DNA from 2 places in the Clostridium sp. LIBA-8553 genome. Region 2 is predicted to be linked to the other one. Evidence: a T-box and tRNA genes for the amino acid it is inferred to sense, from the RefSeq annotation. Region 2 holds a T-box; the other holds one or more tRNA genes.
The links. A T-box is a leader RNA that pairs with one kind of tRNA and senses whether it is charged. The one in region 2 lies ahead of leuS (leucine--tRNA ligase), so its partner is inferred to be a tRNA-Leu.
Positions count from the first base shown of each region.

Region 1: it has a tRNA-Leu gene. The T-box ahead of leuS (leucine--tRNA ligase) is inferred to sense a tRNA for this amino acid. The anticodon was not compared.

Region 1 covers NZ_CM173489.1:3,277,802-3,287,157, forward strand. The annotation lists gene tilS (tRNA lysidine(34) synthetase TilS) at 1-16, opposite strand, end outside; gene spoIIE (stage II sporulation protein E) at 235-2,625, opposite strand; tRNA gene AC2JAQ_RS14920 (tRNA-Leu) at 2,962-3,050, opposite strand; tRNA gene AC2JAQ_RS14925 (tRNA-Met) at 3,067-3,143, opposite strand; tRNA gene AC2JAQ_RS14930 (tRNA-Met) at 3,147-3,222, opposite strand; tRNA gene AC2JAQ_RS14935 (tRNA-Leu) at 3,230-3,318, opposite strand; tRNA gene AC2JAQ_RS14940 (tRNA-Met) at 3,335-3,411, opposite strand; tRNA gene AC2JAQ_RS14945 (tRNA-Met) at 3,415-3,490, opposite strand; tRNA gene AC2JAQ_RS14950 (tRNA-Leu) at 3,497-3,585, opposite strand; gene AC2JAQ_RS14955 (S1 domain-containing RNA-binding protein) at 3,923-4,327, opposite strand; gene AC2JAQ_RS14960 (FtsB family cell division protein) at 4,396-4,707, opposite strand; gene yabQ (spore cortex biosynthesis protein YabQ) at 4,803-5,177, opposite strand; gene yabP (sporulation protein YabP) at 5,187-5,486, opposite strand; gene AC2JAQ_RS14975 (RNA-binding S4 domain-containing protein) at 5,618-5,878, opposite strand; gene AC2JAQ_RS14980 (HU family DNA-binding protein) at 5,995-6,270, opposite strand; gene yabN (bifunctional methyltransferase/pyrophosphohydrolase YabN) at 6,487-7,938, opposite strand; gene AC2JAQ_RS14990 (putative polysaccharide biosynthesis protein) at 7,968-9,356, opposite strand, start outside.
Region 2 covers NZ_CM173489.1:760,469-769,824, forward strand. The annotation lists gene leuS (leucine--tRNA ligase) at 1-2,379, opposite strand, end outside; T-box leader at 2,468-2,675, opposite strand; gene AC2JAQ_RS03200 (hypothetical protein) at 2,835-2,978, shown strand; gene AC2JAQ_RS03205 (hypothetical protein) at 3,141-3,314, shown strand; gene AC2JAQ_RS03210 (hypothetical protein) at 3,349-3,528, shown strand; gene AC2JAQ_RS03215 (chloride channel protein) at 3,570-4,826, shown strand; gene AC2JAQ_RS03220 (NUDIX hydrolase) at 4,956-5,522, opposite strand; gene AC2JAQ_RS03225 (hypothetical protein) at 5,844-6,206, shown strand; gene AC2JAQ_RS03230 (S8 family serine peptidase) at 6,618-9,356, shown strand, end outside.

The DNA.
Region 1 (9,356 bases), 1.1 Mb from region 2:
TAACTTTTTTTTTCATTGTAACTCACTCCACAAATATTATATTTTGTTCTAATATTATAACACATAAAAAATCCATTATGTTCTTAAAAAAGTTCGTATGATTCATTTAAAATAACAAATTTAATACTTTACTTAAAAATAAAAGAAAGTGCGTAAGAACTTTTACTTTTAAATAAAACCTATAAATAAAACATAAATATAGATTCTATTCTGTTCTTACTCACTCTCCCTTCATTAATTTATTCCAAAAACCTTAGATACAATAATCGTCATATCATCCTTTGCTTTTCCACCACTTAATTCTTTTGCCTTTTCTAAAATAGCCACTGATAAATCTTTAGGTTGTCTATATTTCGTATTTTTTAAGAATTCGATTAACCATGTCGTATCAAAACTTCCATCATTTTTCACATCTAAAACTCCATCGCTTATACTAACTATAACATCTCCATTTCCTACTTGCTTTTCAACAGTATCTATATCTGGTTCTTCCAATACCCCAAAAGGAAGTGTATTAGAATTTATAACCTCTATCTTATTGCCTCTCTTTATAAAACTCTCTATAGCTCCAACTTTCATAAATTTAGCATCCCCAGTATATAAATCTATCTTATTCATGTCTAATGTAGAAAACTTTTCATCTTCACTAAATTTTATACTCATTATTGCATTCACTGCATCAATTGCTATCTTTTCATCGAAACCAACTTCCATAAATTTTTCTATTATTTCAACAGAAACTTTACTTTCTAATCCTGCTTCAGGTCCTGATCCCATACCATCTGATATTACAGTAATATAATTTCCATCTTTAGTTCTGCCATATGAATATGAATCTCCAGTAAACTTTTCCCCTTCCTTAGTTGCTACAGCAACATGAGAAGTAATATGATATTTAGGAGCTTCTTCAATAACTACTTCACACATGTTATTCTTACTATTTATGTTGCATCCTTCACTTCCAATACTCATATTTTTTCCTATTACTTCACTTATTATAGGAAGTACAGTTTTAATACAGTTTTGAGCTCCCATACAATTTTCCATTTGCATTTTGATCTTAATTCTTCCATTTTTATCGTTATAGCATATTAAACTTCCAAAATTAATTCCATATTTTAAAAGAGATTTCTTTATATTTCTTTCTATATCTGTACATAAATGAAGTTCATTCCCAAACTCATCAACTATTTCACCGATTGTTACTGACATATTATTTATATGATTTGATAATATTTTTCTTCCTTCTCCTAATCTATTTCTCAGTGTTTCATTAATCATATGAATATTCATTATATCTTCTAAGTTTTTCATTAAAGCATATTTTTTGACACATTTTCTCTCAAGCTCATGAGGAAAGGTTCCTAAATTGTTCTCATAGTTTCTTATAAGCTCTGAAAAAGCATTATATGTTTGGTGAAGTTCTCTCTTCCAACACATATATCTCATATCACACTCACTACAAGTTCTATCAGATAAATTTTCTACTAAAGCATTTCCCTTATTTTTTATAGCTAACTTATCATTACCTACTAAATTATTTAAGGATTTGCCCATTATAGATAAAACATCAGTAAAATCTCTAAGTCTCTCAGTCAACTCATCCTTAATTTTACTAAATCTCGCTTCACTAAAGTGATCAACCTTTTTATCTTTATTTATTTCTAGAGAAACCTTATTATATAATTTTTTAGGAATCAAAAGGAATATTCCTGTACCAACTAATACTTCTATAAATAAAATATTATTAAAAATTCCTGAATATAAAGTTACTATTACAAAAATTATGTTAAATGATAAAGCCGTAAAAAGTTTTCCTGATTCTCTAAAAATTCCAGCTACTAAACCACAAGCTCCATAAATAGCTATACTTTCCATAAGATTTCCTGTAGTGAAACCCAATATTATCCCCATGGTGATGCCAGCTCCAGCTCCCATGTTTGTATCTGAAATAAATGCCAAAGCTATAATAAAAAGTATAGCTACTATATTTCTAAAACTTACATCATATACTGATATAGTTCCAATACCAACAATTAATAAGCATAAAAATAATTCTATACTTACTATTTCATCTATAGAAAAAAAATGTTGAGTATTTATTTCTTCTATACATTTTAATGTATAACTTACAACATAATATATAGGAAATGTTAGAGCAGTAACCGAAGCTGCATTTATTAAATGTAAAATAATATCAGAATCTCCTACTAAAACTCCATAAGCAAATAATACAGAAAATATACTAATAAAACTTAATATATTCCTAGCCTTTTTATTTATTTTACTCATAGAAATTATGGTAATTGCAGCTGCTATTATTATGTAAGCTGGAAAACTTATAACCTTACTAAACAAAGTAGCGTACCCCACTACTACTCCTAAGCTAGAAGCTAGTATATATTTTTTTTCATAATTTGTTATTGCGATTAAATATGCTAATCCAAATGGAGCTAATACTTGTACTACTCCAAATGTCATATCTAAATACACTCTACTTATTAATATCCCCGCAACCATAGACATAATAAGACCAATAGTAGAAGCTTCTATTTTTATATTATTTTTTACATTTTCTGAATCCTTTACTCTTTTGTAATTATCAATTTTAACTCCATATTGCATATTTATCCTCCTAACCTTCTATCTTTATCAACATTATAACAAGGCCAACAGGAAATATTTGTAAATTAATAGCACTGTTTTTTATTTTTTTAAGACATAATAAAACAAAAATTTTTAGGGAATTTATTTTTTTCATACTATATTTATAATTTAATTTCCAGTTTTATGGAAATAAATAAATTGCTATAAAATTTTTAGGGATATATTATCTTTTTTTAGAATTTAATAAATATGTTTTTTGTTGAATAAAGTAACTTTTTATCTATTTAAAAAGATAATTAATTTAGAAAATAAGATATGAAAAATAAAAAAACTCATCTTAATTAAGATGAGTTTTGGTGCCGAAGACCGGAATCGAACCGGTACGGTGTGTTAGCACCGCAGGATTTTAAGTCCTGTGCGTCTGCCAGTTCCGCCACTTCGGCATGTATTAAATTTAAATGGTAGCGGGAACAAGATTCGAACTTGCGACCCTTCGGGTATGAACCGAATGCTCTAGCCAGCTGAGCTATCCCGCCATGTGGTTGCGGGGGCAGGACTTGAACCTACGACCTTCGGGTTATGAGCCCGACGAGCTACCAGCTGCTCCACCCCGCGATATTATTGGTGCCGAAGACCGGAATCGAACCGGTACGATGTGTTAGCATCGCAGGATTTTAAGTCCTGTGCGTCTGCCAGTTCCGCCACTTCGGCATATATTAAGTTTAAATGGTAGCGGGAACAAGATTCGAACTTGCGACCCTTCGGGTATGAACCGAATGCTCTAGCCAGCTGAGCTATCCCGCCATGTGGTTGCGGGGGCAGGACTTGAACCTACGACCTTCGGGTTATGAGCCCGACGAGCTACCAGCTGCTCCACCCCGCGATGTTGTGGTGCCGAAGACCGGAATCGAACCGGTACGGTGTGTTAGCACCGCAGGATTTTAAGTCCTGTGCGTCTGCCAGTTCCGCCACTTCGGCATGTCATCGTGTTTCCCAACGACAAGATTTATTATACATAAGCATGAGCATACTGTCAACATATTTTTTAAAGTTTTTTATAAAAATTATTATGAATATTAACAAAACCCCATGAAATCTAGCATTCAACTAAAAAATATATCAAAAAAACACCTGTAAGTTCCTTTCTTTTTTTGAAAATTAACAATAAAAACAATAAAAATCGGTTCTAAATATTATTTAAAAATCCTTAATATATTTTAAAAAGCCATCTTTAATAATCATCATTTTTATATAATTTCCTTTTATAAAATTTAAAATTCCTTAGAAAAATTCTAAGGAATTTTAAAGAATATTATTAAATTGATTTTCTTTTTCTTTGTTTAACGTCTTGATGTTTCTTTACATCTTGAAGTCTTTCTTCACTATCTTTTAAGAATTTTGACATTATATCTTCAAAGTTTTGCTTTGGCTTAGCTTTCTTTTCAGGCTTCCACTCAAAATCTGCAGGTTTAACAGATTTCTTTTTTGGTGGCATAGCTTGCTTTATTGATAAGCTTATTTTACCTTTATCATCAACTGATATTACTTTAACTTTAACTTTGTCATCCTCTTTAAGATGCTCTCTTATATCTTTAACATAAGTATCTGCTACTTCAGATATATGAACTAAACCTGTTTTTCCTTCCACTTCAACAAACGCACCAAAGTTTGTGATGTTAATTATTCTACCCTCTAATATGTTTCCTGCCATTAAGGTCATGTTTAAAAGATTCCTCCTTAAATTTATAAATAAAATATATGTTATTTTTAATAATAACCTTATTTATCCTAATTGTTTTTTGCTTCAGCATTATTTTGATTATCTTGAGGTGAATCTGAGTTTGTAATAACTTTCTCGCCTTCTTTAATCATACCTAATCTTTCTCTAGCCATTCTCTCTATGTATTCGTCTGTTGAAGATTGGTTTACCTCATCTTGTAACTTTTTATTTTTATCTTGAAGCTCATTAAGCTGAGTTTGCTTAGCTTCTATGTCTTTTTGTATTTTATTCATTGCAAGCTCTTGCCTGACATATGATATACAGAATATAGCAACCAATATAATTATTACCACATTCTTTAAATTCATTCTTTTCTTCACTCTTATACCCCCATACTTATAATGGTATGATATAAGTCTATTGTAAACACTATTATAGCTTAATTCAAGCAATTTTTACCTTACAAATTAACTTTTTAATTTGTAAATGTATTTTTTAAGACATATCTTATATTTTTAAATATTATTCGTATATTCTTTAATAGTATAGCTAAAATTTTATGTTGTATTCTCCTAAAGTATTTAGATAAACATTTTAAATAAATTAATAAGGTTATTCCCATAAACACATATACATATACACTTAAAAATGCATAATTATATTTTAATAAAAATATGAATATAACCAAGCTACACCATATCCAAAATAAGATGTCTTCTATCGTTATTAATATTTTATTTTTGCAAGCTCCTCTAAACTCTCTATAAATATCAAATAAAAATCCGATTATTATTCCAGATATTATTGCAAAAATAACAATTCTAAATTGAATATTTATATCTAAAAGCATATTTCCCACCTATTTAAATATTTTAGAAATTAAATTTCTATTTTTTTTTACCTTATTCTTTTTATTTAAATAATTAATACTACTAATAAATCCACCTATTATAACCTCCCCATTTTGCACATCTAATTTATTCATCTTTAATCCAGATCCTTTAATCAATAATGGTCCCAAACTTGTCTTTAAACTAATCTTTTCTTCATCAAAGTTTATAACTTCATTTACTCCTGTAAGTGATAAAAGTTTTCTATTTTCTAAGAATAAGTTACTGGTACATTGCGTAATTTTATTCTCATCCTTTTTATCAATCATAAGAAAGCCTCCTATGTAAAAAAATATTTTTCCTATCTTATGTCTATTCTGTAGCATACAAAAAAATGACTAATATAATTTTTTCAAATCATATTAGTCATCCTCTATAATAAATATTTGATTTAGACATGTTATTCTTTATCTTCTTCGCCTTCTAAGATCTCGTACATCTCTTTAGCATTTTCTTTTCTAACATGTTCAGCGATATTTATAACTCTCGCCTTTAAAGTTCTATTACCAAATAATATCTCTATTATATCTCCTTCTTTTATGTCATTTGAAGGTTTAGCAACTTTACCATTTATTATTACTCTACCACTCTCACAAGCTTCTTTAGCAACTGTTCTTCTTTTAATTATTCTAGAAACTTTTAAGTACTTGTCTAATCTCATATCCTATCCTCCATATTAAAAATCCTATATTTAATTTAAATTACTCAATATTGATAAAAAAGCCCGAGTAAGACTCGGGCTTTTTTAAAGTATTAACACAACTTATTTATTATAAATTAAGCGTTAACTCTTTCTTTTAATTCTTTACCTGGCTTGAATACTGGAGCTATTGAAGCAGGTATTTTTATAACTTCTTTAGTTCTTGGGTTTCTTCCTTCTCTTTCAGCTCTTACTCTAGTTTCGAAAGTTCCGAATCCAACTAATTGAACTTTATCTCCGTTTTCTAAAGTCTCGCTAACGCTTTCTATGAATGCTTTTAAAGCTAATTCAGCATCTTTTTTAGTTAAGTTGCTTTTTTCAGCCATGCTTGTTATTAATTCTGCTTTATTCACTTTTACATCCTCCTTAAAATTCCAGTTAATTTACTGCAATAATTGTTTACCAGTTATTAAAATTAACTAGCATCAACTTATATTATCATAATATATATTTCTTTCTTTGTATAGTCAATACTTTCAATTTTTGCCCTAAAAATACTGATATTTTTGCATTTTTTTTAAAATTTATGTTTTTTTGCATCTTAATAAACCATAAATTTCTAAAAACACTTATTTTTCACTTGATTTAGCCTCTTCCCATAGTTTATCCATTTCTTCTAGAGTCATATCTTTTAAGCTTTTATTGTTCTTAATTGCTTCACTTTCAATATAAGAAAATCTATTTATAAACTTTTTAATAGTCTTATCTAAAGCTAATTCTCCATCAACTTCAAGGAATCTAGCTACATTTATACAAGCAAAAAGTAAGTCACCTACTTCACCTTCTATTATTGACTTATTTTCACAATTATAAACATCTTTTATTTCATTTAATTCTTCTTTTACTTTATCCATAGCACAATTTATATCATCCCAGTCGAAGCCAACCTTCTTTGCCTTCTTTTGAACCTTATAAGCTCTTGTTGTTGCTGGAAGAGATTTCGCTATGTTTTTCATTTCCTCTGTTAGAGTTTCAATTCCTTTTTCCTCTTTTTTAATTTCATCCCAATTAGCTACAACCTGTTCTGAATTATCGACTTCTCCATTTCCAAATACATGTGGATGTCTATTTATCATTTTATCTGAAATTGCTCCTATTACATCCATAATGTCAAAATATCCATCTTCTTTCCCTATAGAAGCATGGAAAACAACCTGTAATAAAACATCTCCAAGTTCTTCTATTAAAGCATCCTCATCTTCATTTTCAATTGCATCTATTACTTCATAGCATTCTTCAATAAGAGCACTCTTTAAACTCTCATGAGTTTGCTCCCTATCCCATGGACATCCTCCTGGATTTCTTAAAGTTTCTATAATATCTAATAAATCTTGAAAATCCTTTTTATTATCTAAATCCTTAGGTATATAAATTGAAGTTAAATAATCTATGTCTTCTTGCCAATCTAACTCATATAAAGGTATTTTTCTTATACTTTCTAATCCTTTAACTCCAGCTGCTCTTACAAAGATTATTTCAGTATTATCTTCATACCCCTCTAAAAGTTTTAATTTAACTTCTGAAGCTATAAAGTTATTATAAACCTGAGTTATTATAGTTCCAACACGCTTATCTAATATTTGATTTTTTATATCGAAAGCATCAATTATTTTTACACCTTCTATTGGATCCACCTGTAAAGCCTCCATCATGGCATCTATAAAACTAACTGCTGGTAATACTTCATATTGAATATTATTTTCCTTACATAAATCAATTAGGTTTATTACAGATCTTTCAGCTACTAAAGGATGGCCTGGTACTGCGTATATTAAGTCCTCATCATCCTTGACCTTAGTTATCAAATCCTCTGCAATATATTTATAAACATCATCAAAGCTATCATATTTTTCATATGCATGATCATATGATTCAAACTTAACTCCCTCTTCTTTTAAGAAATCTACTGTAGGGTGTTTTTCTGTTCTAAAATATATATTCTTATTGTTTTTTAGTTCTTTCAAAGCACCTATTGTTAAAGCTTCATAGGCACCTGGTCCTAAACCCATTATCTTAAGCATTCCATACTCTCCTTCGCAATTTATAAAACTTAATTTTTTAGTCGTCCCTTTATTTCATCGACATTAAAAATTTTAAGCACTACCAATGATATCATATATATAATAATACCCATAAATATAGCTATTAAGCAAGCTATACTGTTACTTCCACTATATTTAAAAGCTTCTGAATATAAATATAAAACAGTTCCAATCATTAGGACTGATGCAAATATAGGTTTTACTAATACATTTTTTATATCTGGAGAATATTTAAATCTTTTAGACATATAAATTAAGTTTAATATTAATACCACAGAATAAGATATTATTGTAGCTATTACAGCGCCATAAATATTTAAAGATTTTATAGGTATTAAAGTCATTGTTAAAATTACTTTCAAAACGCATCCTATTAACAAATGAAATACAGGTCTATAATAATATCCCATACCTTGTAATATTGATGTTGTTATCTGAGTTCCAACTAAAAATGGGACACTTATTGATAAATATTTTAATATCATAAAGCCTTCTGATTTCCCTGGAAATAAAAGGTTCATTATAGGTTCAGCCATGAAGAATAATCCTAAAAAACATGGAATAGAAACTATCATACATAATTTCATTGTGGTATCTATCTTCTCTTTAACCTGAACTTTATTTTTGAGAATATATAATTCAGAAATTATAGGTATTACGGACGCTGCTAATGCAGTTGCCAAGGTCATTGGAACATTAGTAAATACAGTAGCTTTCCCTGTTAATTGAGCGTATAAAATAGTGGCCTCCTGACCTGTAAATCCAGCCTGTAAAAGTTTTTGTGGAACTAAAACAGAATCTATAACTCCCATAATACTTCCAACAGCGGCCCCTATGGATATAGGAAGTGCTATATTTATTATTTCCATAAATATTTTATGGCTACCTTTTATTTTTCCTAAATTAAAACTCTTCTTTGTTTTTATATACTTAGGTATTAAATATAGTGCAGCTACAAAAGCTCCGGCTACAGCCCCAAATGATGCTCCACCTGCTGAGTACTCAATCCCTTTATCAATCAATATATAAGCTAGTCCAACACCAACTATTACTCTTCCAATCTGTTCTAAAATCTGAGATATTGCTGTTGGTGTCATGTTCTGAAAACCTTGAAAAAAACCTCTAATAGGTGTTATTAATCCTATTAAAGTAGGGGCCAAACAAATACCTAATATAGAATAATAAGCCTTATCATCCCACTTTAAAAATGGTAAAAGGAACTTTCCACCTATAGCTAAAAATATGCTTGTACCTATTCCTAGCAAAATCATTACTTTTAAAGCTTCTTTTATTACTTGAAAACTTTCCTCGTATTTTCCTAAGGCGTTTTTTTCTGATACCAACTTAGATACTGCTATAGGAATTCCTGCTGCAATAGCTACGAAAAGCATATATAA
Region 2 (9,356 bases):
AGCTATGATTTTCTCATCAGCTAAAGCGGCAGCTTTAATTCCTTCTTCATCTAAATCAGAAGAAACCATTATTTTGTTTTTGATTTTTCCGTTAACTTGGATAGCTATTTCAACCTCATCTTTAACTAAAGCTTTAGGATCAAATTTTGGCCATGCTTCATTGAAGATTGAATATGAATTTCCAAGTAAGCTCCATTGTTCTTCACTAAAATGAGGTGCAAATGGTGCTAATAATCTTAAATAATCAGAAACAACTTCTTTTAAGAAATCAAGATTCATTTCTTTTTCTTGAGTGTATTTAGATAAAGCATTTATGAATTCCATCATTCTAGCTATAGCAGTGTTAAACTGAAGTTTATCTGTATCATCTGTAACAGATTTTATAGTGTTATGTCTCCAGAAGTTAAGCTCTTTTTCAGCTTTATCTATTGTAGTTTTATTATTTTCACCTTTAGCTATAGCTTCTCTAGCAGTATCTATTATTCTTTCAATTCTTTCAACAAATCTGTTTACAGACTTGATTCCGTCATCACTCCAAGCTCCACCTTCAGTATAAGCAAAGCCAAACATTAGATACATTCTAAATACATCAGCACCATATTCTTGGATATAATCATCAGGAGAGATTGTGTTTCCTTTTGATTTACTCATTTTTAATCCATCTGGTCCTAGGATTAATCCTTGGTGAGTTAATGAAATAAATGGTTCATCAAAGTTTAGGTATCCCATATCTCTTAATGCTTTAGTTATAAATCTTGCATAAAGAAGGTGCATACAAGCATGCTCAGGTCCACCAACATATTTATCAACAGGTAGAATCTTGTTGATTAGCTCAGGGTTAAATGGAGCCTCTGTATTTTTATTATCAGGGTATCTTAAATAGTACCATGATGAACATACGAAAGTATCTAAAGTATCAGTTTCTCTCTTAGCTGGTTTTCCACAGTGAGGACAAGTTGTGTTAACAAATGACTCACTCTTAGCTAGTGGAGATTTTCCGTCTGGAGCGAATTCAACATCATATGGTAATTCAACTGGTAATTGACTTTCAGGTACAGGAACTATGCCACACTCTTCACAGTAAACTACAGGAATTGGAGCTCCCCAGTATCTTTGTCTTGAAACTAACCAGTCTCTTAATCTGAAGTTAACTTTCTTTTCTCCAAGACCCATTGAAGCTAGTTTTTCAACTATTTTTTCTTTAGCCTCAGCTGTAGTTAATCCATCGAATTCTCCTGAATTAACTAATACACCATGTTCACAGAATGGAAGTTCAGTTTCGCTACCATCTTTAGCTTCTATAACTCTGTTTATTGGAAGATTGAACTTCTCAGCGAAAGCAAAGTCTCTTTCATCATGAGCAGGAACAGCCATAACAGCACCAGTTCCATAAGTTGCTAAAACGTAATCTCCAACCCATATAGGAACTTCCTTACCTGTTAGTGGGTGAATAGCATATGCACCAGTGAATACACCAGTTTTTTCTCTTGAAATAGATTGTCTTTCTATATCAGATTGTTTTTTAGTTTCTTCTTTGTAGTTTTCAACAGCTTCTCTTTGTTCATCTGAAACTATTTGGTCTACTAATGGGTTTTCAGGAGCTAAAACAACATAGCTAACTCCACATAAAGTATCAACTCTTGTTGTGAATACATCGAAGTTTAAATCGCTATCTTTAACTTTAAAGTTAACTTGAGAGCCTGTAGATCTTCCAATCCAGTGCTTTTGCATAGCAACTGTTTTTTCAGGCCAATCTAAACCATCTAATTTATCTAATAATTCATCAGCATAATCAGTTATTTTGAAGAACCATTGAGTAAGGTCTTTCTTAGTAACCTCTGTTCCACATCTTTCACATGCACCATCAACAACTTGCTCGTTAGCAAGAACTGTTTGACATGATGGACACCAGTTTACAGGAGCTTTTTTTCTATAAGCTAATCCTTTTTCATATAATTTTAGGAATAGCCATTGAGTCCATTTATAGTATTCTGGTGAACAAGTTACAACTTCATTTTCCCAGTTAAACATAGCTCCCATAGCTTTTAATTGTTCTTCCATTTTAGCTATATTTTTTATTGTAGAGTCTTGAGGATGTATTCCTGTCTTTATAGCAAAGTTTTCAGCTGGTAAACCGAAAGCATCAAATCCCATTGGTTGGAATACATTGTATCCTTGCATTCTCTTAAATCTAGCCCATGAATCAACTGGTCCGTAGTTAAACCAGTGACCTGCATGTAATTGGCTACCTGAAGGATATGAGAACATTTCTAAAACGTAAAGTTTCTCTCCTTCTTTATTTGGATCAAATTTATAAAGGCCTGATTCAGCCCATTTGTCTTGCCATTTCTTATCTATGGCAGTACTGTAGTTACCCATTAACTAATCCTCCTCTAAGTTTATATAATTAATATTATTTGCTAGAATCAAATAAAAACAAATAAAAAAACCTTCCATCTCTTAATATTTAAGAGACGAAAGGATATTCGCGGTACCACTCTTATTAGGAAAATTTCTTTTCCTCACTCGATTTTATAACGGGTGTTTCCCGTATGTGCTTATTTTCACACATATGCTCATAGGCAAGTTCATATTTTCATACCATTGTGTCACAGCAAACCACAACTCTCTTTAGGCTATGAAGTAATATTACTACTCCTAATCAAAGCTTTTAATGATTCAGTTTTTATCTATTATATATCAAAAGTTTAAAATAAGTCAATCAAAGTTTCTAATAAATACCTAGGATTAAAAAAATATAATTACAAAAGATAAATTTGAATAAGCTTTACTTAAATTTAAGCTTTAATAAAAATAGAAAGAGGTATATAACTATGGAAAAAAAATTAAAATCAGCAACAAATAATCAATGGGTATCAACAACTGTTGATCCTAACATGGTTCCTGCAAAGGATAGACAGCCAAAGACTGCAGGAGATAATCAATGGACATCAACTTCTAAAAACCCAATGAAATAGTAAAAGTATGGGCTTAATTTAGAAATAATAACTTTCTAAGTTAAGTCCATATTTTATTAAAGTTAAAGTTACAAATCGGCTTTTAATAAGTAATTAAATTTAAGTTTAAAAAATATATTAATTTAAAAGAATAAAATAAATTAAGATTTTAAGGGGGAGGTTATGTTACGTGGATTATTAGGAGGATTATTGGTTGCCTGGATTTTAAGTTTATTCGATTTTGATAATATGGTTATAAATTCTATACATGAAGTCTTTGATATAGAAGTATCAAAAGATCTTTATTATGTTATTTTTGCTTTAATAGGATTAATAAGTCATATTTTAAAATATTGAGGTTTTTATATTAATAAAGATAGGGAGGGATTAAGTGTTAGGTGGATTATTATGGGGGCTATTAATTGCTTGGATATTAAGTATATTTAATTTTGATCATATGTTTATAAATGCGATATATGAACTTTTTAAGATAAGAATATCAACGGATGTATATTATGTAGTACTTGCATTATTAGGATTAATATGTGGTATTATAAATAAAGAAAGCTAAATATTAGAAAACAAAGGATTAGTTAAGGAGAAACTGCAGGAATGAAAAAATATTTTAGTTTAGGAATTTTAATTCTTTATGGGATATTTCTAGGAGGAGTAGTAGGAGCTGTCAGTTGGCTTTTTTTATCTATTGTTAGTTTAGGAATACATTTTATGTGGAACGAATTACCTGGGAAAATTAATTTTCCATATTGGACATTATTAGTATGTAGTGTTGGTGGAATCTTAGTAGGGCTATGTCAAAAATATTTAGGGGAATATCCAAAACTTATGCCAGAAGTTATGGCAGAATTTAAAAAAACTAAGAGAGTAGATTATAAAAATGTTCCAAAGGCTTGTGTATCAGCCTTAATTACTTTATTTTTTGGAGCAAGTTTAGGACCAGAAGCTGCTCTTGTTAATATTATAGGAGGACTTTCCACTTTAGTTGGAGATATTTTAAAATGGACTGTTAAGGACAAAGAGTTACAAAAATACGATAGTGTAGTAACAGAGTTTAGTATGGAAGCTGCACTAGGACTTATATTTCATGCACCATTAATAGGATTAACTCCATTAATAGAAGGTGATGATTCTAAAGTAAGAAAGAATATTAAAACAATAATTTATTCAATTACAACAGCTGCTGGATTTGCTGTTTTAATCCTATTATCACAAATTGATAATAGACCATCTTTTATAGTTCACTTTGGAAATTTTAGTCTTGGAGTGGGTGAAGTAGTATCAATAATACCATTAATAGTTTGTGGAATTTTGATGGCATTATTATATGGATTATATGGTAAAATTCTACATAAAGTTTTTTTACCTTTAAAAAACTATAAAATAATAAGAGCATTAATTGGGGGAATAATTTTGGGAATAGTTGGTACACTGCTACCATATACACTATTTTCAGGAGAACATGAAGTAAAAGAATTGGTTAAGGAATGGAGTACTTTATCAGTATGGATTCTTATATTAATTAGTTTATTGAAATTGTTCCTAACAGAGGTTTGTTTATCTACTGGATGGAGAGGTGGACACATATTCCCAGTAATATTTTCAGGAGTTTCAATGGGATATGCTCTTTCAACCATATTCTCAATTGACCCAGTTGTCACAGTTACTATAGTTACAACGGCATTTACAAGTGCGGTTTTAAGAAATGCTGTAGTTACTTTACTTTTGTTAGTGTTATTCTTCCCAAGTTCATTAATATGGGTTATGTTAATAGCTGCATTTTTATCAGCTTATGTCTTAAAGAAATGGGATTCACGAGGAAATCAAAAAGAAGATATTAAAAAGGTTGCATAATTTTTATAATAAATAATTAAACTTAAAAATGAATTTATTGGTTTAAAAGCTATGTTTTAAATAAATAGGATTTTTAGATATTATCTAAAAATACACATGAATTTAAGACATAGCTTTAATTTTTTTATCTTAAAATTTAGTTTGAGTTTCTAGTTTGCTTATTAGCTTTTCATATATTGGAATCATATGAGCTTCACTACAATATTCTTTTATTTTATCAAAAGGAATCCACATAACACCACTATTTTCATCTTCCTTAAGAGTAAGTGATTCATCTTCAGAGCATTCAATTAAATAAGTAAGGTTTAGATGTAGATGAGATGATACATATTTACCTCTTTTTATATGACCATTTACAGTTAAAACATCTAGTGCAAAAGCTTCATTTAAAAGTGGTGTAGCATCCTTAACACCTGTTTCTTCTTTTAATTCTTTTAAAGCAACTTGAAGTTGATCTTCTTCCCCATCTGAGTGGCCGCCAGTCCATGCCCATGAGTTATATATATTATGATGAATCATTAAAAATTTGTTTCTATCTTTATTTACTGCAAAGGCAGAACTAGTTAAATGAGCAATTGTATTATTTCTTGTTAAAATATCATCAAAATCATTTAAGCATCTTAAGAATAGTTCTTTATCTTTCTCTTCCTGTTCATTAAATGGAATATAATTTTTTATATCTTCAATATAGTTCATCTTAAACACCACCTAGTAATTTGTTGTTTTTATTATATAATAATTAACTTTTGGAAAAACATATATTATTAGGATAATATATGTTTTTTTTGTGCATATTAACAAAAAATTAATTAAATTTTAAATAAATATTTCCTTTTTTTCTTTTGTAAGATATAATCATATTACTAATGGGAATTAAAGTTAATTTAAATAACTTTTAGTGTTTTATTACCCGTTAGGATTAAAAATTATATTATCTTTTTATATAAATAAAAAAGATAGAAATACTAATTATTATAGGTAAATAGTATAAAGGAAATAAGTAAGGAGATGATTTTAATGGAAAAAAACATAGAAATCAATAAGGGTATAATTTCAACTTGTAAAGAGGAATATTCAAATACTATGGCTTTAGTAAAAGAAAAGTTAGAAATATATTTAGATGAGCCAAAAGTTTTTTCACATGAATATGTTTTAGGTACACCAGGATTTAAAGATAATTTAAGAGATAATATACAAAGAGCCTCTGCAATAATTTTTGATTTTGTAGCAGTTTATAAGAGATATGAAGAAAATGAAGATATAAAACATATTTTAGAAAAAGCAAGAAATGTTTATGCAGTATTAGGAGAAGCATCAATAAACATTAATAGTGATGTTTTAGAAGCATTAAGAAGAATTTCAACAATAGAATTTGAATAATTTAAAAAAAGGTTAGTAACTTTTAAGTTTACTGGCCTTTTTATTTTGGGCTTTGTTTTAGGTGAATATTGACTTTTAGCTAGCTTTTTAGATTTGGCTAAAAATCAATATTAGTTTAAAACAGAGCCTTATTTTTATATAAATTTTAAAGAATATTATTTTCTATATGAAAAAATATTACTAAAGATAAATAAAAAATTAACTTAGTTAAGTTAAAAAATAATAAATTTATATTATTAAGAAAATAAATGTAATATATTTACAAATAAATAGAGTTACATTATAATCGAATTTACATTGATAAAATGATAAAAATATTCGTTTTATATTTGGGGTTTATTAAATAAAACGGAAAAATGTTATGTAATTGTTATCAATGATTTGTGTTTACAATGAAAAGGGGGAAATTTTATGATTAGAAGAAAAGTAAAGTCCATGTGTGGATTTGCTTTAGCATTAGTTTTAGCTGCTAATGTTAGTCCGGTAGTTTCTTATGCAACAGTTAAAGAGGAATCAGGTAATGGCTCTAAACTTACTAGAGAATATAAATTAGATTCCTCATATCTAAAGAAGGATGATGCTGAGGTTGCTGAGAAAAAAATTATTGATGGAGTTGATACAAAAACTGATGAGGAGATTTCTGTAATAGTTGAATTTGTAAGTCCATCAATAGCGGAGGGTGTTAACAAAGAGAGACAAGCTAGCGCATTAACTCAAAGTAAAATTGAGAGAGATCATCAATCATTCAAAGAATTTTTAGATTCTATGCCTGCTAAGTATAAATCAACAGGAAATACATCTATAGAATATTCTTATAAAGAGGTATTTAATGGAGTAAGCTTAAGAATACCAGGATCAGAAGTTAAAAACTTACTTAACTGTTCAGTTGTTAAAAGAATACATCCAGATGTTGAGGTTCAAGTAGATTTACCTGAGGAAGTGGAAAAAAATAGTGAAGGAATAACAAATAGGCCAGAAGGAAAAATGGCAGATAGTGTTCCCCATATTGGAGTGGATGATTTACACAAAGAGAATGTAACTGGAAAAGGAGTTAAAGTTGGTGTTTTAGATACAGGAATAGATTATAATCACCCAGATTTAACTAATGCTTATAAAGGATTTAGAGCAGAACAAGGAAATTCAAATTCACAAAATATAGATGATGTTATGGGATGGGATTTCATAAGTGGAGATGCAGATCCAATGGAAACAACTTATGAGGATTGGCAAGAGAGTGGAGAACCAGAATTTGATTCAAGAGGAAATGCTTATTATACAGCTCATGGAACTCATGTATCAGGAACAATAGCCGGAACGGCTGATAACACAGAAAATAAGATGGCTGTTAAAGGGATTGCACCAGATGTAGAACTTTACGGTTATAGGGTTTTAGGAAAGTATGGTTCAGGAGCTACTTCAGGTATAATAGCCGCTGTAGAAAAGTCTGTTAAGGATGGAATGGATGTAATAAATATGTCTTTAGGAAGTTCAAATGGGACACCATTTGACCCTCTTGTAACGGCAGTTAATAATGCTACATTAGCTGGAGTAGTAACTGTAATATCAAATGGTAACTCAGGACCTAATCCTGTTACAGTAGGATCTCCAGGAACAGCTCAATTACCAATAGCTGTTGGAGCCTCAACAACTCCTTTAATCGTAGCAGACTATGAGTTAGAGGTTGGAGAAGGAATAAAATTAACAACTGCTAATCAAGTTATAACAGATTTTTCAAAGTCTATAGAAGGTTCTCATGGAAAAGAGTATGAGGCAGTTTATTGTAATCTAGGTTATGTAGAAGACTTTGAAGGAAAAGATTTAACTGGAAAAGTAGCTTTAGTTGATAGAGGAGATATAACTTTTGTTGAGAAGGCTACAAATGCAAAGAAGGCAGGAGCAGAGTATGTAATTATAATGAATAATACAACTGCAAATGAGATACCTAATCAAGGAGAAAGTAAGGCAGCTAATGCCATAGCAGTAAATCAGGCTGAGGGAGAAATAATAAAAGCTAATTTATCTAGTGAAGGAACTATTAAATTAACATTAAATAAGCTTTCAGACAAAGAACTTAAAGGGGATGAGATTACTGAATTTAGCTCAACTGGGCCAGTTCTTACAACTGATGAAATAAGACCTGATATTGTGGCGCCAGGAAGTCAAATATTCTCTACAGTTCCAGAGTATATAAATGATAAAAATACAGAAGTAGATGATTATTCAGTGGCTTATGGAAGAATGAGTGGAACATCAATGGCGGCTCCACATATAACTGGTGTGGCTGCACTTATACTTCAAGAAAATCCAGATTATAAGCCAGAAGATGTTAAGGCTGTAATGATGAACACATCAGAAAATCTAAACCAATTTAGAAGTGATGAGTATAGTGTTCATCAACAAGGTGCAGGAAGAATTAATGCTTATGAAGCTGTTTATGATGATACTCATATAACTGCTGAAAATATAGTTTATGATGGAGTTGATAATAGAGAACTTGTTAATGAAACCGGATTAATTTTCTTTGGTAAGTATTCTAAAGATGAAGAAAATCAAAGTGATAAATCTAAATCAATTCCTGTAACAATAGAAAATAATTCAGATAGTGAAAAAACTTATACTGTTAGTATTAAATATTCACAAAGTGATAGAGCAAAAGATGCTGTGACAAATGGGGTCGCTGTTAATATGGAAGATAAAATCACAGTTGAGGCTAATTCTAGTGAAACAGTAGATGCAACTTTAAGTATTTCAGGAAATGCTGAAACTGGAATATATGAAGGGTATATAGTAATTGTTGAAGAAGAAAGTCAAAAAGATTATCAAATGCCATTCTCTGTGTCATATAAAAATTCAGGATTTGACCAATTATTTTATCCAAGTATGATGGGAGGATTTGCAGAAGGTCTTACATCTATGACTTCATCAGACTTATTCAATAGAGATGAAACACAATTAAATCTGTATTCAGATATTGAGGTGGGAATTCAAACAAATGAACCTATTTCTCAAATATATGGATTTGTTAAAGATAAAGAAAGTGGAGAGTATTTAGGGTATGCTGGTGGAGATATGGATACTTCATGGATACAAACTGGTAGTCAAGCTATTATAAGTGCTTTGGTTCCAAATGGAAGAGTACAAAAACTTAAA